Regions from separate parts of the Clostridium beijerinckii genome, predicted to be linked through region 2. Evidence: a T-box and tRNA genes for the amino acid it is inferred to sense, from the RefSeq annotation. Region 2 holds a T-box; the other holds one or more tRNA genes.
What was found. A T-box is a leader RNA that pairs with one kind of tRNA and senses whether it is charged. The one in region 2 lies ahead of argS (arginine--tRNA ligase), so its partner is inferred to be a tRNA-Arg.
Positions count from the first base shown of each region.

Region 1 (9,454 bases), 2.6 Mb from region 2:
CACTTCTATCATATAATTCTCTAATTCTAATATAATCTTGGTATATTGTACGACTTTGTGATCTCCTTTTATCTAATTAAATTTAAATTTTCTTTAACTTTAGTTATTGTTTATGATTTGTGGTAACTAACTCTGGTCATTTATGGAATTACATAGATTTAAGAAACCATCAAAATACCCAAATTTGAGATGATATTAAGTTATTAGATTCAATAAAGTTAGATATAAATTAAGCTTTCTAATATTAAAATTGGCTCTAAATATTTTATTATCTCAAAAAATCTTCCTATAAAGATTATAATTTTCAAAATATACCGATTCACCTTTATATTATTGGCTCTAATTAGTTCTAAAAATCTCAAAATATTTTGCTGGAACATAATCAGTTAACCACACTTTGTTTTCAGATAAGAAGAATTTATATCCATCTTTATTCATCTGCTCACTGTTAATTTTAAATATAACTAATTCTCCATGTCTTTTGCCTACTTTTGTGGCTGTTTCTATATCAGCTGATAAGTGAACGTATTGTCTATTCTGTTTTTTGATACCTTCTCTGCATATGCTATCCATAAACCTAGTTGCAGTTCCATGATATAATACTTTAGGCGGCTTAATAGCTTGCAATTCAAGATTAACTTTTATTGAATGGCCTTGATTCGCTTTAATTTTAGTTTTATCATTATTAAATGAATATCTTTGTTTACCATCTTCTGCAACAATTCTTTCAATATCTGAAATTGTTACCTTATATCCTTTTTTATTTAGTCCATTAATTAAATCAGAAGTACTAATATATCCATATTCATCTAAAGTCAGTCCAATTTCCTCTGGCTTATGCCTTAGTATAAGGCTTATAAACTTACTAATTCTCATATCTTTATTACTTATCATCGCTTAACACCTCATTTTCTATAATCTATTAGCTTATCTAAATCTATATACTTTTATTACAAACTCCATTTTAGACAAATAAACAAATATTATCTCGCGTAACTATTAAAAGAGATTTTTGATTTATTATGAATCTATTAAACAAACTAGAATTTATTATTAATAATTGACATATATACTAACTAATTTTAACTACTTCTTTAATAATTCGACCTAAAAATCAATTAACTTATATTTTACCATACTCTAAAATTACTTGAAAAACTTTATGAGAATGTATTCTTCTATTATGACATACATTTAAAGTCTTAGAATCCTGTAAATGAAATTCCTGTACGTTTGCCAGTTCCAAATTTCATCATGTATAATGATAGGGCAACTAATGTCTCTTGCATTAATTTGGCAAATGAAAGCTTTAAGTAGTACTTATATGTCTAGACAAAATATTTTATGACTTTTTCTTTTTATTTTACTAGAAATGGAGTACCGGAAAATGACTAAAAAACAAAGTTCTATTAAAATTACAATCAGTGCATTATTTATTATACTTATGGTAGGTACACTTACTACTGTAGGCTACATTATATTTTCTAATTGGAAAACCTCGTCAGATAATATTATAAAAAAATTGGAGAATGAAGCTAGCAATAATATATTAAATAAAATTGAGGCACTTGTTGGAATTCCGTTGAATACAAATGAACTAAATCATAATTTAATTGAAAATGATACCATAGATATGTCTAATAAAGAAAAACGTGATGCATTCTTTGCTGGAGTAGTGAAATCAAGCAGAGAAGAAATTTATAGCTTTAGTTACGGAATGGAAGATGGCAGTTATTATGGGGCTCGAAGAAATAAAGATAACAACATAGAAATATATAGGAGTACTCCACAAACAAATGGACATTCTCTTTACTATTCTGTAACTAATGATTTGCATGAAGGAAATTTTGTAGAAGATTTCGGAGCTTTTGACCCTCGTACAAGAGACTGGTATGAAATTGCAAAAGAAAAAAAGATGCCCATATTTTCACCTCTTTATAAGCACTTTGTAAAGGATGATTTAGCGCTTTCTGCAGCTTATCCTATTTATATTAAAGATGGTGCTCTTCAAGGAGTATTGGGTACTCATATCATTCTTTCAAGTCTAAATCAATACTTGAAGGATATTGTTAAAGATAATAACGGAATTGCCTATATTGTTGAAAAAAACTCAGGGGCTCTAGTGGCTAATTCTCTTGATAAGCCTAACTTTGAAACCATTTCAGGAAGCGATATAAGAAGAATCAAAATCGATGAAACCGAAAACAAACCTATTGCTGAAGCTTATGAAAATTATAATAAGACATCAAACACTAACTTTGTCATAAAATCAGGTGGAGATAAACTTCATGTGAAGCTAACTGAGTACAAAAGAGAAGGTTTAGATTGGCTAATTATAACAGCTATACCTGAAAGTCTGTTTACATCTGAAATAAATAACAATATTCAGACTGCAATATTTTTCTCAATTATTGCACTTCTTCTATCTTTGATTATTTATTTAAAGAGCACTGAGGTTATACTAAGGCCAATTAATCATTTGATAAATATTTCGGAAAAGTTTTCAAAAGGAGACTTGCATCAAAGAGCAAAAATCTTTAAAAACGACGAAATTGGAAAGTTATCTAGTGCTTTTAATAAGATGGCAGAAGAATTACATATCCTTATAGACAATCTTGAAGAAAAAGTTGAAGAAAGAACTATGAAATTAGAAAAAACAAATACTGAACTTAAGTACGCAAAAATAGAAGCAGAAAAAGCTAATGAGGCTAAAAGCGAGTTTCTTGCCAATATGAGCCATGAAATTCGTACTCCATTAAATGCTGTTATTGGTTTTAGTGAGTTGCTGAAAAATACAATAAAGGATGAAAAGCACAAAAGTTATATTGAGACTATAAATGTTGCAGGAAACAGTCTGCTCACTATAATTAACGATATTCTCGATCTGTCAAAGATAGAGGCTGGGAGAATAGAGCTGCAGTACAAGCCTCTAAAGCTTAGCAATATCTTTAGAGAAATTAAAAACATGTTTAGACAAAAGGCTAAGAGCAAAAATATTGAATTTTTACTCGATATTCAGGAGGACTTTGACGAGAGTATTCTTCTTGATGAAGTGAGAGTTAGACAGATACTATTAAACCTAGTAGGAAACGCTGTAAAGTTTACTGATAATGGATATGTGAAGCTTTCACTAAAAGGAACTACTTCCAAAAACAAGAGTAGTGTGGACTTTAGAATTTCGATTGAGGATACAGGCATTGGTATTGCTGAATGTGAAAGAGCGAAAATATTTGATGCTTTCAAGCAAGCATCAGGACAAAGCATAAAGAAATTTGGCGGCACAGGTCTTGGGCTCTCCATTACTAAAAAGCTTACAGAAATGATGCAGGGGAAAATCTTTGTTGAAAGCACTGAAGGAAAAGGAAGCACTTTCTATGTTGAATTTTATAATGTTCCAATAGCTGCGACTGAAGAACTTCCTGAAGATACAAGTACTGCTTATTTTAATAAGTACAACTTTTCTAATGAAAAGATACTTGTTGTAGATGACATAGAAACTAACCGCTTTTTATTGGAGGAATTGCTTTCAAAGGCTGGTCTTAAAGTTATAACCGCAGAAAACGGCTTTGAAGCAATAAAAATATTTGAGCAAGACAAACCAGACTTGGCAATTATAGACTTGATTATGCCAGAAATGGACGGTACCAAGTTGTCATCAATACTTAAAGAAAATCCAGAATTTTGCGACATTCCGATTATTGCACTAAGTGCATCTACTGCACAAGACATACCTAATGGATGCAAATTTGATGATTATTTGATGAAGCCTGTTAGCGCTGACCGGATATTTAGTAAAATATCTAAGTATATTAGAAATAAGGCTGAAAAAGATATGCATGTTTACCCTAAAACCAACAGTGAAAACACGATATCAATTATAATTGAGTCTGATAAACTTATTGATTTGAAGAATAAGGTTACACCATTAATAAAAAAATTAGAAAATTCAATGATTATAGGTAATGTAAAAGATTTGGCCCAAATATTAATTTCATTTGGGGAACAGCATGATTTGAAGTCTATATCTGATGAGGGTGAGGAACTGATTAGAAGTGCAGAAAGTTACAATATAATTAAAATTAAATCAAGCTTAAGTAAAATAAAAAGACTAACCTTGGAGGATGGACTGTATGAGTAACATTAATAGAGACTTGATATTGATAGTAGATGACAATCCAAATAATATACAGGTAGTAGCTACAATCATGTCTGAAAATGAATATGAACTGGGGATTGCAATGAATGCTAATGAAGCATATAAATTTCTTGAAGAAAACATTCCAGAACTTATTTTGCTGGATGTTGATATGCCAGAAATTGATGGTTTTGAGGTGTGCAGTACCCTAAAAAAAAGTTCAAAGTATAAAGATATACCCATAATATTTTTAACTGTAAAAGATGAAAAAGATGACATTGTAAAGGCATTTGATTTAGGAGCTGTAGACTATGTAACAAAGCCATTTAATAGAAAAGAATTAGTTTCTAGAGTAAAAACACATATTTCATTAAAAAAAACAAAAGATGAACTTAAAAAGAAAAACCTTGAGCTTGAAAGAACATTAGAAATGAAGGACGAGTTCTTGTCCCTAATATCACACGAATTTAGAACTCCTCTCAATGTTATTAGCTCAGCAATTCAAGCCATGAACTATATTTGTTCCAATGAATTGTCAGATAAAGCAAAAAAGTACTTACGTATGATAAGACAAAATACCTTTAGACAGCTAAGGCTTGTTAATAATTTGCTAGATATCACAAGAGTGAATGCAGGACGAATTAAAATTAATAAAAAGAATGTAGATATTGTGTTTTTGACAAAGTCTATCATAGAGTCAATATGTACATATGTAGCTTTAAAGTCCATTGATGTAACATTTGTACCTTTAATTGAAAAAAAAATTATAGGAATTGATGATGAGAAATATGAAAGAATACTTCTAAATCTTCTTTCTAACGCCACTAAATTTACTCCTGAAGGCAAGCCTATTATTGTAACTTTAAGTTCTATAAACGATAAGATATGTATTGAAGTTAAAGATAAAGGAATAGGTATACCAGAAGATAAGGCGAACATTATCTTTGAAAGATTTGGACAGGTAGATAGTTCTCTATCAAGACAGGCAGAAGGCGCAGGCATTGGTCTGTCGCTGGTAAAGAAGTTTGTTGAATCACTGGGAGGCAGCATATCTGTTAAAAGTGAGTTGGGCAAAGGAAGCGCTTTTACTATTTTACTTCCTAGTGAAACTATAATTGAGGACTATATGGATAAAGAACCAGTAAATTTATTGGATAATCGCCTTGTGCAAAATACCAAGATAGAATTTTCTGATATCTATTTGTGATGTATTTTTATGAAACTTCTCTTTAAATTGAAACCTGCTGATAAAGGTAAATACTTTTATCAGCAGGTTTTTAAATTTAATTTTACCTATTTTTCTGTATGCCAATTATCCAGACCATTTTTTATTTTTTGATATAAATAAATTATTACTCTGCAATAATACTTACCCTTCTATTTTTTAGCCATTCATGTAATTATTCATATTACAAAACTCTCCATAAACGCATTATTGTATTTAGATGAGTAAATCAAAAAACTTCTATATGTAGTAAACATATTACTTTAGGTTACTCTTCAATAAATTAATATAAATTATTTTCTATTTTTATATAAAGCATACATTCTCTACCGTATATCTACATGTAGAAATTAACTTAACACTAAACACAACATATGTAAATTAATCAATTTAGTTTGCAGCCATTAAACGAGGAAGGAGGTTCATATGAATTTTGATTATATTGAAAATCTGGTGAGAAGATGTAAAAATAATGATGAAGTCGCAAAAGAAAAATTAGCTGATGAGTTTAAGCCTTTAATCTATAATATCTCAAAGAAAACTTTTGTTGATGGATACAGCATTTATGATATTCAGCAGGAATGTTATAAATCACTTTTTAAATCTGTTTCCATGTACAATTTGGAGAAGCACAGGTTTGTTGCTTATGCTACTAATGCAATAAAGAATAATGTAAATGATTTAATTAGGAAAATGAATTTTAGAAGTTCCACTGACAGTAATGATGTTTTAAGTTTTCATGATAACTTTGAAGAAGATATCCCCTCACAAGAAATATCTATCGAGGCTTCATTATGTGAAGTCTGTGATTATGAAGATTTAAAGTCAGCTCTTAAAACTTTAAATGAAGAAGAAATTGAACTTATAAATTTTGTATTTTATAAGAATCATACTGTTAAGGAATATGCCTATTTTAAAGATATGTGCTACTCTACAGCCGTTTTGAAAAAGAAAACTATTTTAAGAAAAATATTTAATAGCATCCCAGTATATTATTAAAATCTAACAGCACCAAGGTTAACATTTACCTTGGTGCTGTTATTTTTATTTTACTGGAATATAAATTCCTAAAGAATAAAAAAGCCTAAAGTAAAAAGTATATTTATAACTATACTTTTCTACTTTAGGTTAAACAAATTGGTGGCTCACCCGGGAATCGAACCCGGGACACCATGATTAAAAGTCATGTGCTCTACCGACTGAGCTAGTGAACCAAAATAATAATTATGATAGGATACTTTTGCAAATAATTAAGCTAAATCAATTTCCTTGTAGCCTACTAATATTTTTACATGGGGTGAACGATGGGACTCGAACCCACGACAACCAGTGCCACAAACTGGCGCTCTACCAACTGAACTACGTTCACCATTATGGTGCGTTTTAAGGGATTCGAACCCCTGGCCCACGCCTTAGAAGGGCGTTGCTCTATCCAGCTGAGCTAAAAACGCATATTATTTATTATGTTGCAAACTCTTTAATTTTTTTGGAGCGGGTAGTGGGAATCGAACCCACCTTTCCAGCTTGGAAGGCTGGAGTATTACCGATATACGATACCCGCAACTAACCTGCTTGTTTATTATATGTTACATATTATAGGTTGTCAACACAAAAATTTAATTTTTTTCAAATAAAGTGCTGAATATTGTATTTTTTACCGCAATTTTACCTTATTTAGATATCTCTCACCTAGCAGTATCACAGGCTTTGACTTTTTTATTTACTGCATTAATATAAATTTATAAATATATTTAAATTTATATCACTTTGAGTATAATGCTTTTCAATAATAAGTTTATATTTGAAATTTTAGTAAGCAAACTGCTTAATAAATAATCTAATATTAAAACTTAATTATTTTATTTAACTAAATTTTAATATTAAATTAGAATTCACTCTCAATTATTTATTAGCCTCTTATTTTTTATTCCATGTCTTATTAAATTAAACCATAAAATAAAAATGTTAACATATGTGCTATATATATTTATAGTTACAGAGTATTATCCCGATAAACTGTATCTAATTACAGTACCACTATCTAACCAAATTCTAAATGGTTCAACTAATACTTTTTTCATTTACTCCCCTCCTAAATTTATTTTCATAGATAATTATTTCATATTAATTTGTTATTGCCTTAAATATTTTTTATTACCTTCTAAAAAATTCAATCATATATTACACTACCTAAAAGTTTTTAATTTAAATACTAACCTCTCCTTAAGCCACATTTTTCAAGCATATTCTGAAGAATATATATTCTTATATTCTAATATTCTAGAGAATATTAGAATATTCTCTATTTCTGCATATATCCTAAGTGAGATAAATGAAAATTCAAAAGATCTCTTCAAAAAAGTTATCCTGCAAAAAGTAAGATCCAAATTTTGCATCTGATTAACAGAGCTCTTTCATTTAATCTTTTATATTTAGAAGCATGCATTTCTTTTCTTTGATCATTCATAGAAAAAATGTATAAAAATTTTTATAAAATTTATTAAAGGAGAACACTTATGAGTAAAAGAAAACAAAATGAACTACCAAAAAATGATTTTGCACCAGATGAGAATGAAGAAATAATTGGTTTTACACCTGAACCAGTCATTTCTGGCAAGTGTATTTCATCTTTTTCATTTGATGATGATGAAGATGAAAAAAATACTGCTATGTCCAATAACAGCAGTAATAATAATAATAATAATTGTAGTTATAACAGTAATAATATATCGTCTATTAAATCTAATAATCCTACTCTAATCATCTCATTTGATGATGAAGCAGCATCTACCCAAAATGTTAAAACATCTAATTCTAATATTTTTGCAGATAATAGAAAAATTTCAGTAGCAAATGGCATGGCTCCACCTATTGATGGTGAATTCCTAGATATTAAACGAACTTATATGCTTAGATCTTCTACTGTTAGAAAAGTTAATAAATTAAAGAGCAGGCATCCTGACTTAAATACCTATGTAAGTACTATAGTGGACATGGCTATAGCTCACTACTATAATTACATAGTCAATGAAGGCGAAAAAAAAGAATGATCTACTAGGGTGTAATAGATCATTCCAAATACTGGTTATCATTTATTTAATAAGGGGTAAATAATGATTAACTATCTTATAAATTTATAATACTAGATGAATATGTCAATTGTATGACAAGCTATAATTTTCTAAATCAGTTCTTAGAATTTTGTAATAGTCTATTTTTCTTAACTTGCCATAATATATTTTGAATATAATTTCACCGCTTTCAAATACTATAAATTATGAAAGGTGGTGAGTATAATGAAAAAATTTATTGTCCCATTTTCTATTATTTTATTCTTATTGTTTAGCATGAATACAATAAACGCTTTTGCCGCTAGTAAAACTTTAACTCAAGGTCTTTATTCTCTAAAGGACTCAGGATTATCAGCAGGCGTTGATTATAATGTTCAAAATAATTCTTCTGGTAGAGCCATGCTTCTTATAGTTGATAGCACTCAATTAATACAGGAGTTAATTCGTTTTGAACCTAATTCTCGCAAATATACCATGAAACCGCTAAATTATGGGGATATAATTATAATAGTTACTGCAGGTAATTTAGAATTCTCTTAATGAGTATACTTATGATTTTATCAATACCTGCTGACTCATTGTCATCCAGCTATCTATTAATCTACTTAAGCATTTTGTATTAATATAATGATATATTGAACTAATTTTCATTCTATATTAAAACAACTTTTTATTGCTTTATACGAGACAAAATTATAATTGTAGTTATAATACATGCCGTTCCAATCCATTGTGATATTCCAAGCTCCTCATGTAACCATAATACAGACAATATAGCAGCCGATAAAGGTTCAGCTGATGATAATATGCTTGACTCTGTCGGCTTTATATAATTTAAACTTTCTAAGAAGCAAGTAAAAGCAATTAAAGTTCCAAATAATACTACAAATATAATAGCTAATATTGAATTAGTAGACCAAATTCCAGTGCAATTCCATGGCTGCTCAATAAAGCTGAAGGCTATTCCTCCTATTAACATCCCCCACCCAACTACTAATATGGATCCCCATTTTCTAAGAAGCA
Region 1 covers NZ_CP144906.1:3,782,341-3,791,794, forward strand. The annotation lists gene PZA12_RS17415 (RNA 2'-phosphotransferase) at 340-894, opposite strand; partial or broken gene PZA12_RS24980 (transposase) at 1,130-1,301, opposite strand; gene PZA12_RS17420 (ATP-binding protein) at 1,388-4,138, shown strand; gene PZA12_RS17425 (hybrid sensor histidine kinase/response regulator) at 4,131-5,342, shown strand; gene PZA12_RS17430 (sigma-70 family RNA polymerase sigma factor) at 5,787-6,359, shown strand; tRNA gene PZA12_RS17435 (tRNA-Lys) at 6,499-6,574, opposite strand; tRNA gene PZA12_RS17440 (tRNA-His) at 6,654-6,729, opposite strand; tRNA gene PZA12_RS17445 (tRNA-Arg) at 6,735-6,811, opposite strand; tRNA gene PZA12_RS17450 (tRNA-Gly) at 6,848-6,921, opposite strand; gene PZA12_RS17455 (hypothetical protein) at 7,877-8,410, shown strand; gene PZA12_RS17460 (hypothetical protein) at 8,657-8,971, shown strand; gene PZA12_RS17465 (DMT family transporter) at 9,102-9,454, opposite strand, start outside.
Region 1: it has a tRNA-Arg gene. The T-box ahead of argS (arginine--tRNA ligase) is inferred to sense a tRNA for this amino acid. The anticodon was not compared.

Region 2 (9,454 bases):
CCATAAGGTCCCCGTTATCAGAGACAGAAACACAGGTAACAATTTCTTCATTATTATATGTAATTAATTTTGCCTTTCGCCCTAAAATATTGGAATGATCTCGGCAGATTGAGATTGTCTCGGAAAGATCTAATTTATTTATGAAGTTATTATATAATACTTCGAAATTATTTAAGAAAGCTGAGAGGATCTCACTTCTTTTGAAATCTTTATCATATTCAATCTTTAGTGAAGTAGCAATTGGTTTTATACTGTCATCAAAGTCACTTTCATCTATATTAATATTCATCCCTACGCCCAAAACTAAATAATGAACACTATCCATGTCACATTTCATTTCAGCTAGGATCCCACAAAACTTTTTGTCATTTAAAAGTATATCATTAGGCCATTTAATAGTTGAATTAATATCTAAATTACTTAGTGTTTTATAGACAGAAGCAGCAGCAATTTGAGTTATTTTAGGAGCTTCCGTTGGAGGAAGGTTAGGCATTAATATTAATGAAAACCAAAGACCGCCACTTGGGGAAACCCATTTTCTGTTAAATCGACCACTTCCCAAAGTTTGTTTTTCTGCAATTACTATAGTGCCATGGTCAATGTCTTTTTGCGCAAGCTCTTTTGCTTTAATATTTGTAGAATCTATTTCATCAAAGTAAACTATGTTTTTTCCAATAGCAGATGTTTTTAATAGAGGTAAAACTTCATTTTTATTTAATAAGTCGGGAGAATTAAGTAATTTGTACCCCTTATTAGAAATTCCTTCTATTATATAGCCTTTTAATTTTAAGTTTTTTATATGTTTCCATATAGCAGTTCGTGAAACATTTAAAGTAGAACTTAGGTATTCGCCAGAAACATAATCTTGAGATTTTTTTAATTCATTTAAAATTTTATCTTCCATTTATATATACCTCCTAAGACTCATTATAACATAATGTGAGTATTTAAAAGCAAAATCCAAGTACCAAATAGAATAAAATGCTGGAAAAATGAAATTATTGTAATCTAATTGAAAATATTATATAATTAGGTCTGGTGTGATTTTTATAAATGCAACTAAAATGCATTTTTAGAGAGGATAATAAAATGGATATAAATAGAAAAAATAAGAATATAAATAAGAAATCTAAGGTGAAAAAAAGCAAGAAAAAAGTAAATAAGATTTCATTTAAGACATTAGCTATATTTTTTGCATTTGAATTGTTTTTTACTGGATGTACATTCCCATTTTTACTTTTATATGGGCCATTTGATAATGCGAAAAGCCAATATGTTGGAGCAGCAATGACTTCAATGAGTCATCAATATCTGGCAACATGGTTTTTATCAGATAAAAAAATAGCAGAAATTATGGGAGAAAACTCAACTGAAGAAACTAGTGAAACTACCAATATATCTGATATTAAAGTTCCAAAGGTTAAAGACGATACTATAGAACTTCATGATATAGAAAATTCTAAGTATAATGGTTATTATTTGGTGGTAAAAGATCCAACAAGAGTTAAAATTGGAGTAAGTTCTAAATTGGGAGTTGAAGGTGAAACTACATCAACAATTGCTGAAAACAATGATGCTATAGCGGCTATTAATGGTGGAGCATTTACAGATCAATCATCTGCTGCTCAGTGGACAGGAAATGGTGGGTTGGCATCAGGAATTGTAATGACTGGTGGGGAAGTGAGAGTTAATGATGTAGGAGATAACCCAACAACAACTTTTGGGATAGATAAAAATGGAGTAATGGTTGTAGGTGACTATACAGTAGCTAAGCTTAAAGAACTTGGAATTCAAGAAGCTTTAAGTTTTGGTCCGGCATTGATAATTAATGGAAATATGGTAAAGATAAACGGTGATGGAGGATTTGGGACAGCCCCTAAAACTGCTATAGGACAAATGAAGGATGGCTCAATAATTCTTCTAGTTATAGATGGTAGAGAAATTGGAAGTATAGGAGCAACATTAAAGGAATTGCAAGAGATTATGCATCAGCTAGGTGCATGGAATGCAATGAACTTGGATGGTGGAAAATCAACAACATTGTATTACTATGGAGAAGTTAGAAATAAACCATCAAATAGTATGGGAGAAAGATCTATTCCAACAGCAGTTATTGTTAAATAAACAGAAGGTGAGGTAGAATTATGAAGATGTTTAAGAAGATAACTGCTTGGGCATTGTTATCTATACTATTACAAATTTCTGGCTTATACATTTTAGAAAATTTTATTTTTAAGCATACGTCAGAATTTAAAAGTAATAAAATAGAAGTTCAAAAAAAAGATATTACAAAAGATATTAAGGCTAGTATTCCAAGTAAAGCTAAGGATGTTAGCATATCATATGATGGTAAGTATTTAACGTATAAGTTAGATGAAGAGTTATATTTGGAGGACACTGCTACAGGTACCAGCAATAAGGTCACAACAGAAAGCAAAGGAACTATTATGTACTGTGATTGGCTTCAAGAAAGAGACATATTAGTAATAGCTGAGAAAGCCAAAAAAGAAGGAGAATCTAAAGTTCAAATTGTAACCTATAATGTAAAAAATTCAACAGAGTCTTTAGTTAAAGAAATATGCTCAGCTGAAGATGACATGGAAGTTAGTAAGATAAGTGCATCTATATTTACGAACGTGTACTATGTAGATATTTATAAAGGTGGATTAAAGAGTATAGTTTATAGAATTGACATAAATAATGATATGAGTAAAGTGTCACTTAAGACTAATGTATTAGGAAATATGCAAGTAGTTCCACATAACGATAGATTAGTATATGAAGATAAGTTGAATAGTAAATTTTTTGTTACGAGCCCTAATAAGCAATTGGTGTTTAATGGTAATAAGAATCTGACACTTCTTGGAATTGATAGAAATGATGTGATTTATGTTGGGGAGCTTAATGGTGATAAAATTACCAATATCACTTATGGAAAAGTTGATGAGGATACAGCAAATTGGAAAAAGGTAACACTTGATTCGGTTGTAAATGTTAATGACTTGTATTTTAGCAATAAGAGTGAAATACTAGTTAATGATAATCTTAAAGGTAGTGTCAAGAATTTAAGTACAGGAAAAGAAGTTGAATATGAAGGGAAACTTGTTCAAATTAAAGAAGATTTTATAGCTACGGAAGATAATAGTGGAAAATTGGTTTATAAAAGTTTAAATGATAATAAATAAAGTTGGTAAGTAAAGAGTGTTTAATTGAATTTAAATTAAACACTCTTTATTAAATTAGATCTTATAATATATATGTTGCAACTGAGCTTCTAACTTTTATATTAGTTAGGTATTTGGTTTACTAAAATTTAAAATGCAAGTTTATTAGTAAAATGTGCATAGAATAAGGTTGTAATCTAAACGAATAAGTGCACTTACATTGTTGAGATTAATCTTTTATGATATAATGTTGGAAATAAATAGTAAGCAGTGATTTTAACGTTTTATGTAAATACTTACGACAGTTATAATAAAGTTAATGAAAATAAAAAATATATATGCCTAAAAAGTTTAATTTATAAAAGTTTGTCTTAAACTATTATGGAATAAAAACTGAATAATCTTGTAAGAACAGAATTATATTATTTAGTTGCAATATATAAGTTACTTTAATGGAATTTGTTCTAAGTATGATATAATATAAAACATACATATCGAAAGAGGAGGAAAACATGAATTCAATACTTAATATGATTTTAATGATTCCGGGAATGCTTATTGCATTTACATTTCATGAATATGCTCATGCATTAGTAGCTGATAAGTTAGGGGATAAGACACCGAGATTTCAAGGAAGATTAACATTAAACCCAATTGCTCATATTGATCCTGTAGGGTTTGTAGCGGTACTTATCTTTAGTTTTGGTTGGGCAAAGCCAGTACAGACTAATCCGTCAGCTTATAAAAATTATTATAAAGATGATTTAAAGGTAAGCTTAGCCGGGCCGATTGCAAATTTTATAGTTGCTATAGTAGCTGCATTGGTGTTGGGGATTTATGTAAGGTTTGTATACGGATTTCTGCCAATGGCATTAGCCGGTGTACTATATTCAATGATATATTTAATAATTGTAATTAATATAAACATAGGATTATTTAATTTGATACCAATACCAGGATTAGATGGATTCAGTCTTTTAAGAGATTTGAAGCCCAATACGTTCTATAGATTTGAAGAAAAGTTTTATCAATATCAAATGCTAATAATGCTAGCATTAATATTTGTTGGGGGAAGAATAATACATATTCCAGCAGAAATAATAAAAAATGCATTACTAAAGATTTTTCTATAATATGAAATCCCCTGTAATATAATAGTATATTCAGGGGATATTGAAATTTAAGTTGACAAAATTTAAGATAATTTGTATAATATATTATCATTAATATTGAAAATTCTAAGAAGAGGAAAGTAGTTTAATTGATTCCTTAAGCGAGTGGGGAGACGGTGTAAGCCCTATGGATAGATTATAATGAAGAGAGCCTTGGAGAAATCACCTGAAATAAGTGGTTAAAAAGATAATAATTTAATATAGCTGATATGATATATAAGTTATTATTTTTAAACCTTTAGTAGGGCTGGTCGCAAAAAAACTTGCGTTAAAAGTTAAGGGGTATTTTATTTATATAAAATACAATTAGAGTGGTACCGCGGATAGTTCGTCTCTTTGTTTAAGAGATGGGCTTTTTTTGTTCGTATTATAACATATTTGTGATAAATTATATAAATACATTTATTGCAAAAAGTTAAAAATAATAATTAGTATTAAAGTTAAATGATTAGCTATAAGTCTTACAGGTTAGTAGCTCCTGTTGAATTTAAGATAATACTATTTAGCCAAAATCAAGGAGGATGTTATGGATTATAAAAGTAAAGTTGCAGAACTAATAAAAGAACATGTGGAATTAGAAATTGAAACTATTGAAAAATTAATTGAAATACCGCCAAAGCCAGAAATGGGGGATTATGCATTTCCATGTTTTCAGCTATCAAAGGTTATGAGAAAAGCACCTAATATGATAGCAGAAGAATTAAAAAAAAATATGTCTACTGAAGGATTTGAAAGAATTGAAAATTTAGGACCATATGTTAACTTCTTCGTTGATAAAGGAGTATTTGCAGAAAATACAATCAAAAAGGTTTTAGAAGATGGAGAAAATTATGGAGCGTCAAATATAGGAGAAGGGAAAACAGTCTGTGTTGAATACTCTTCACCTAATATAGCAAAACCTTTCCATGTTGGTCACTTATTCACTACAGCTATAGGTAATTCTTTATACAAGATGTTTAAAAAGGAAGGATATAATACTGTAGGATTGAATCACTTAGGAGATTGGGGAACTCAATTTGGTAAGCTTATAAGTGCATATGATAGATGGGTAGATGAAGAAGCATTAGAAAAGGCTCCGATTGATGAATTACTTAGAATATATGTTAAATTCCACGAGGAAGCTGAAAAAGATCCTTCATTAGAAGATGAAGCAAGAGCAAACTTTAAAGCATTAGAAACTGGTGATGAAAAAGCAACAGCTCTTTGGACTAGATTTAGAGAATTAAGTTTAAAAGAATTTGAAAGAGTTTATAACATTTTAGGAGTTAAATTTGACTCACTAGCTGGAGAAGCATTTTATAATGATAAAATGGATGTTGTTGTTGATGAGTTAAAAGAAAAAGGACTTCTTGTAGAAAGTAATGGAGCTCAAGTTGTAATGCTTGAAGAATATAATATGCCACCTTGTATAGTATTAAAAGGTGATGGTGCATCAATATATGCTACAAGAGATTTAGCAGCTGCTATGTATAGAAAGAAAACTTATGATTTTCATAAATGTGTTTATGTAGTTGGAACTCCTCAAGCACTTCACTTCAAACAAGTATTTAAAGTGTTAGAACTTGCAGGACATGAGTGGGCTAAGGATTGCGTTCATGTAGGTTTTGGATTAGTTAAGTTCGCAGATAGAAAACTTTCAACTAGAAATGGTTCAATTGTTTTACTAGATGATTTATTACGTGAAGCCGTTGAAAAAACTATGGAAGTTATTAATGAGAAAAATCCTGAACTTGAAAATAAAGAAGAAGTAGCAAAGAAGATTGGTGTTGGAGCAGTAATCTTTACGTATCTTAAAAATTCAAGGGAAAAAGATATTGTCTTTGATTGGAAAGAAATATTATCATTTGATGGAGAAACTGGTCCATATGTTCAATATTCATATGCAAGAGGAAATAGTATATTGAACAGAGGTAAAGAATGCATTGGAACTGTTGACTATAGTAAATTATCTTCAAAAGAAGAATTTGAGTTAGTTAAGAGTATAGCTAACTTTAATAGCGTAATAACTTTAGCGTTAGATAAGTTAGAGCCTTCAATATTAACAAGATACGTAATTGAAGTTGCAAAAGGATTTAATAAATTCTATAATGCACATTCAGTATTGAACTTAGAAGATGAGGATTTAAAAGCTACAAGATTAAACTTAGTTAAAGCAAGTTTACAAGTAATAAAAAATGGATTAGAGTTACTTGGAATAGATGTAGTAGAAAAAATGTAGTTAATTAATATTAAATTTATTATAATTTCTTTAAATAGAGGGATGTCTTATGTAACAACCCTCTATTTTCATTACTTATAAAACTACCTAAATCTAATTATCCTATGATTTCTAGATAATTTTAGGTGAGTTTAAGCTTTTATGATATATACATGTTGCAATTTACAAAGTATACTTCACACTTCACAGTTTACAATTACAGCTAAAATTCTTGTAATATTTTTAGAATTTGATGAAGAATTATTTTTGCAATATATATATTTAAATAGAATATTTTTGTGAATAAAAATGTTTTATTTTATTACCTGTTGTAAGAGATGAATATTTATAAAAGTAGAGGGGGTGCATATAGGAGCATCCTATGATATTTTTTGACTCGTTAATTTCTTTTATATGCCTTAAAAAAGTGATATATGGTATAATTGAAAAAAGCATGGAAAGGATGTGGGATTAATTGTTCATAAATAGAAATATTAAGTATAGGGATATATTAATATTTGCTTTAATAGGTGTAATTGGATACAAACTTATAGATAATTATAATTTTTTCTTTGATATAGGCAGAAAAGTTTTATCTATTATGTCACCTTTTATATATGCTATTATTTGTGCTTATATATTAAATCCAGTAGTAAGTTTTCTTGAGAATAATTTTAAAACTAAAAGAGCAATATCAATATTGATTACATATTTTATAATTATAGCTTTAATTATTATAATATTATTTTTTACGATACCAAGTATAGTAGACAGTATAGTAAATATAACTAAAGAAATGCCGGCCTATGTGGAAATTATACAAAAGTGGATCAATACTCTTCTTCAAAATGAAAGAATAAAGACACTGATTGTACAAGCAGGACTTTTAAATAAGCTACAAGAAATGTCAAGCCAGATAGGAAGCGTAACAATAGGGCTACTACAAAATTTTATTATGTACTTATTATCATTTACATCAAATTTAGTAAGTGTGATTTTTGGTTTTTTAATTTCAATTTATGTGTTAGTGGATAAAGAAAAGTTGTTAAAGCGTGCTAGAACCATAACATATATGATTTTTAATGAAGAAAAGGGGAATAAGTTAATTACATTTATTAGAACCTATAATAAAATGATAGGAGTTTATATAGGTATAAAGGCAATTGATTCTGCAATAATAGGTCTTATATCACTTATAGGTCTATTAATTGTTGGGGAACCATATGCACCACTAATAGCGCTGATAGAAGGGATTACTAATATGATTCCTTATTTTGGACCACTCATTGGTGAAGTAGTCGGTGCGGGAGTTGCAATCTTTGTTTCACCTATGAAGGCTTTTATGGTATTTATACTTTTACTTTGTATTCATCTTTTTGATGCTTGGTACCTTGATCCAAAGCTTATAGGAAAAAAGGTTGGAGTTAGTCCATTAGGGATAATATTGGGAGTTGCAATAGGCGGTGGTTTTTGGGGACCTTTTGGAATGCTTCTTGGGTCGCCTACAATGGCAACTATAAAAATATATTATGAGAAGACAGTGGAGGAGTTTAAAAAAAGGAATCCAGGATTAGTTAAGAAAGAAAGTCTTGGAGAAATTGATTTATAAAGAATTATAAAGAATTTAGGAGAAGTTTTATGAAGGAATTTATTGATTTATTAAATGAACGTCAAAGTTGCAGAAAGTATTTAAATAAACCCGTTGAAAAAGAAAAGTTAGTAAAATGTATTGAGGCTGCAAGATTAGCTCCATCAGCATGTAACAGCCAACCATGGCATTTTGTAGTAGTGAATAATAAAGAGCTAGTGCCTAAGGTTTCAGAATGCTTACAGGATGCAGTTATGAATAAATTTACTACAGAATGTCCAGCTTTTATAATAGTAGTGGAGGAAAGTGGAAATTTAACTTCACGTGCTGGAGCATTAATTAAACAGCAGGATTATAGATCTGTTGATATTGGAATTGCAACTGAGCATATATGTTTAGCAGCAACAGAACAAAATTTAGGTACTTGTATTTTAGGTTGGTTTAATGAAAAAGAACTAAAAAAACTTTTAAATATAAATAAATTAAAGAGAATTAGACTAGTGGTGGCTGTTGGATATCCAGAAAATGATAATATAAGAAAAAAAGTGCGAAAGAATATAGATGAAATTCTAACTTTTATAGAATAGTCATGGATAAATTTTAACGACACTATCAATAATAAATATATTTGGTAGTGTTTTTACTTATACAATTTATAATATATATTGCAAAAATAATTCTTTATCATAATTCTAGAAATATTGCAAGAATTTCAGTCGTGATTGTGAATCGTGAAATGTGCATTGTGAATTGCAACATATATATTTAAATTAATCAGATAGATTTTATAAGCTTTTCTGAAATGAAAAAATAAAGTATAATAAATAAGTATAAAAGGATGTGAGTTAATGGCAAATATAGGTGCGTTTTTTGATTTAGATGGAACTTTATACAGAGAAGGACTAATAACAGAAGTATTTAAAAAGATGGTTAAATATGAAATTATAGGTTCAGAAAGATGGTATAATGATTTAAGGCCTTACTTTATGAAGTGGGATAAGAGGCAAGGCGATTATGATCAATATCTGTTGAAAATGATTGATATATATATTGAGTCAATTAAAGGATTACAGAAGTATCAAATGGAATATATAGCTAAGAAAGTTGTAGAACAAAAGGGCGATAGAGTATATACTTTTACGAGGGACAGAATAAAGTGGCATCAAGCTAATAATCATACTCTAATTATAATATCTGGATCGCCTTCAGAACTTGTTGGAGAGATGGCCAAGAAATATGGCTTTACAGATTATATAGGTGCAAAATATATTATAGATGATAAAAATGTATATACAGGGCAAGTTACACCAATGTGGGATAGTAAAAGTAAATC
Region 2 covers NZ_CP144906.1:1,168,537-1,177,990, forward strand. The annotation lists gene PZA12_RS05430 (biotin--[acetyl-CoA-carboxylase] ligase) at 1-904, opposite strand, end outside; gene PZA12_RS05435 (phosphodiester glycosidase family protein) at 1,090-2,124, shown strand; gene PZA12_RS05440 (dipeptidyl-peptidase IV) at 2,145-3,185, shown strand; gene PZA12_RS05445 (site-2 protease family protein) at 3,677-4,297, shown strand; T-box leader at 4,396-4,675, shown strand; gene argS (arginine--tRNA ligase) at 4,863-6,554, shown strand; gene PZA12_RS05455 (AI-2E family transporter) at 7,009-8,142, shown strand; gene PZA12_RS05460 (nitroreductase family protein) at 8,172-8,708, shown strand; gene PZA12_RS05465 (HAD-IB family hydrolase) at 8,970-9,454, shown strand, end outside.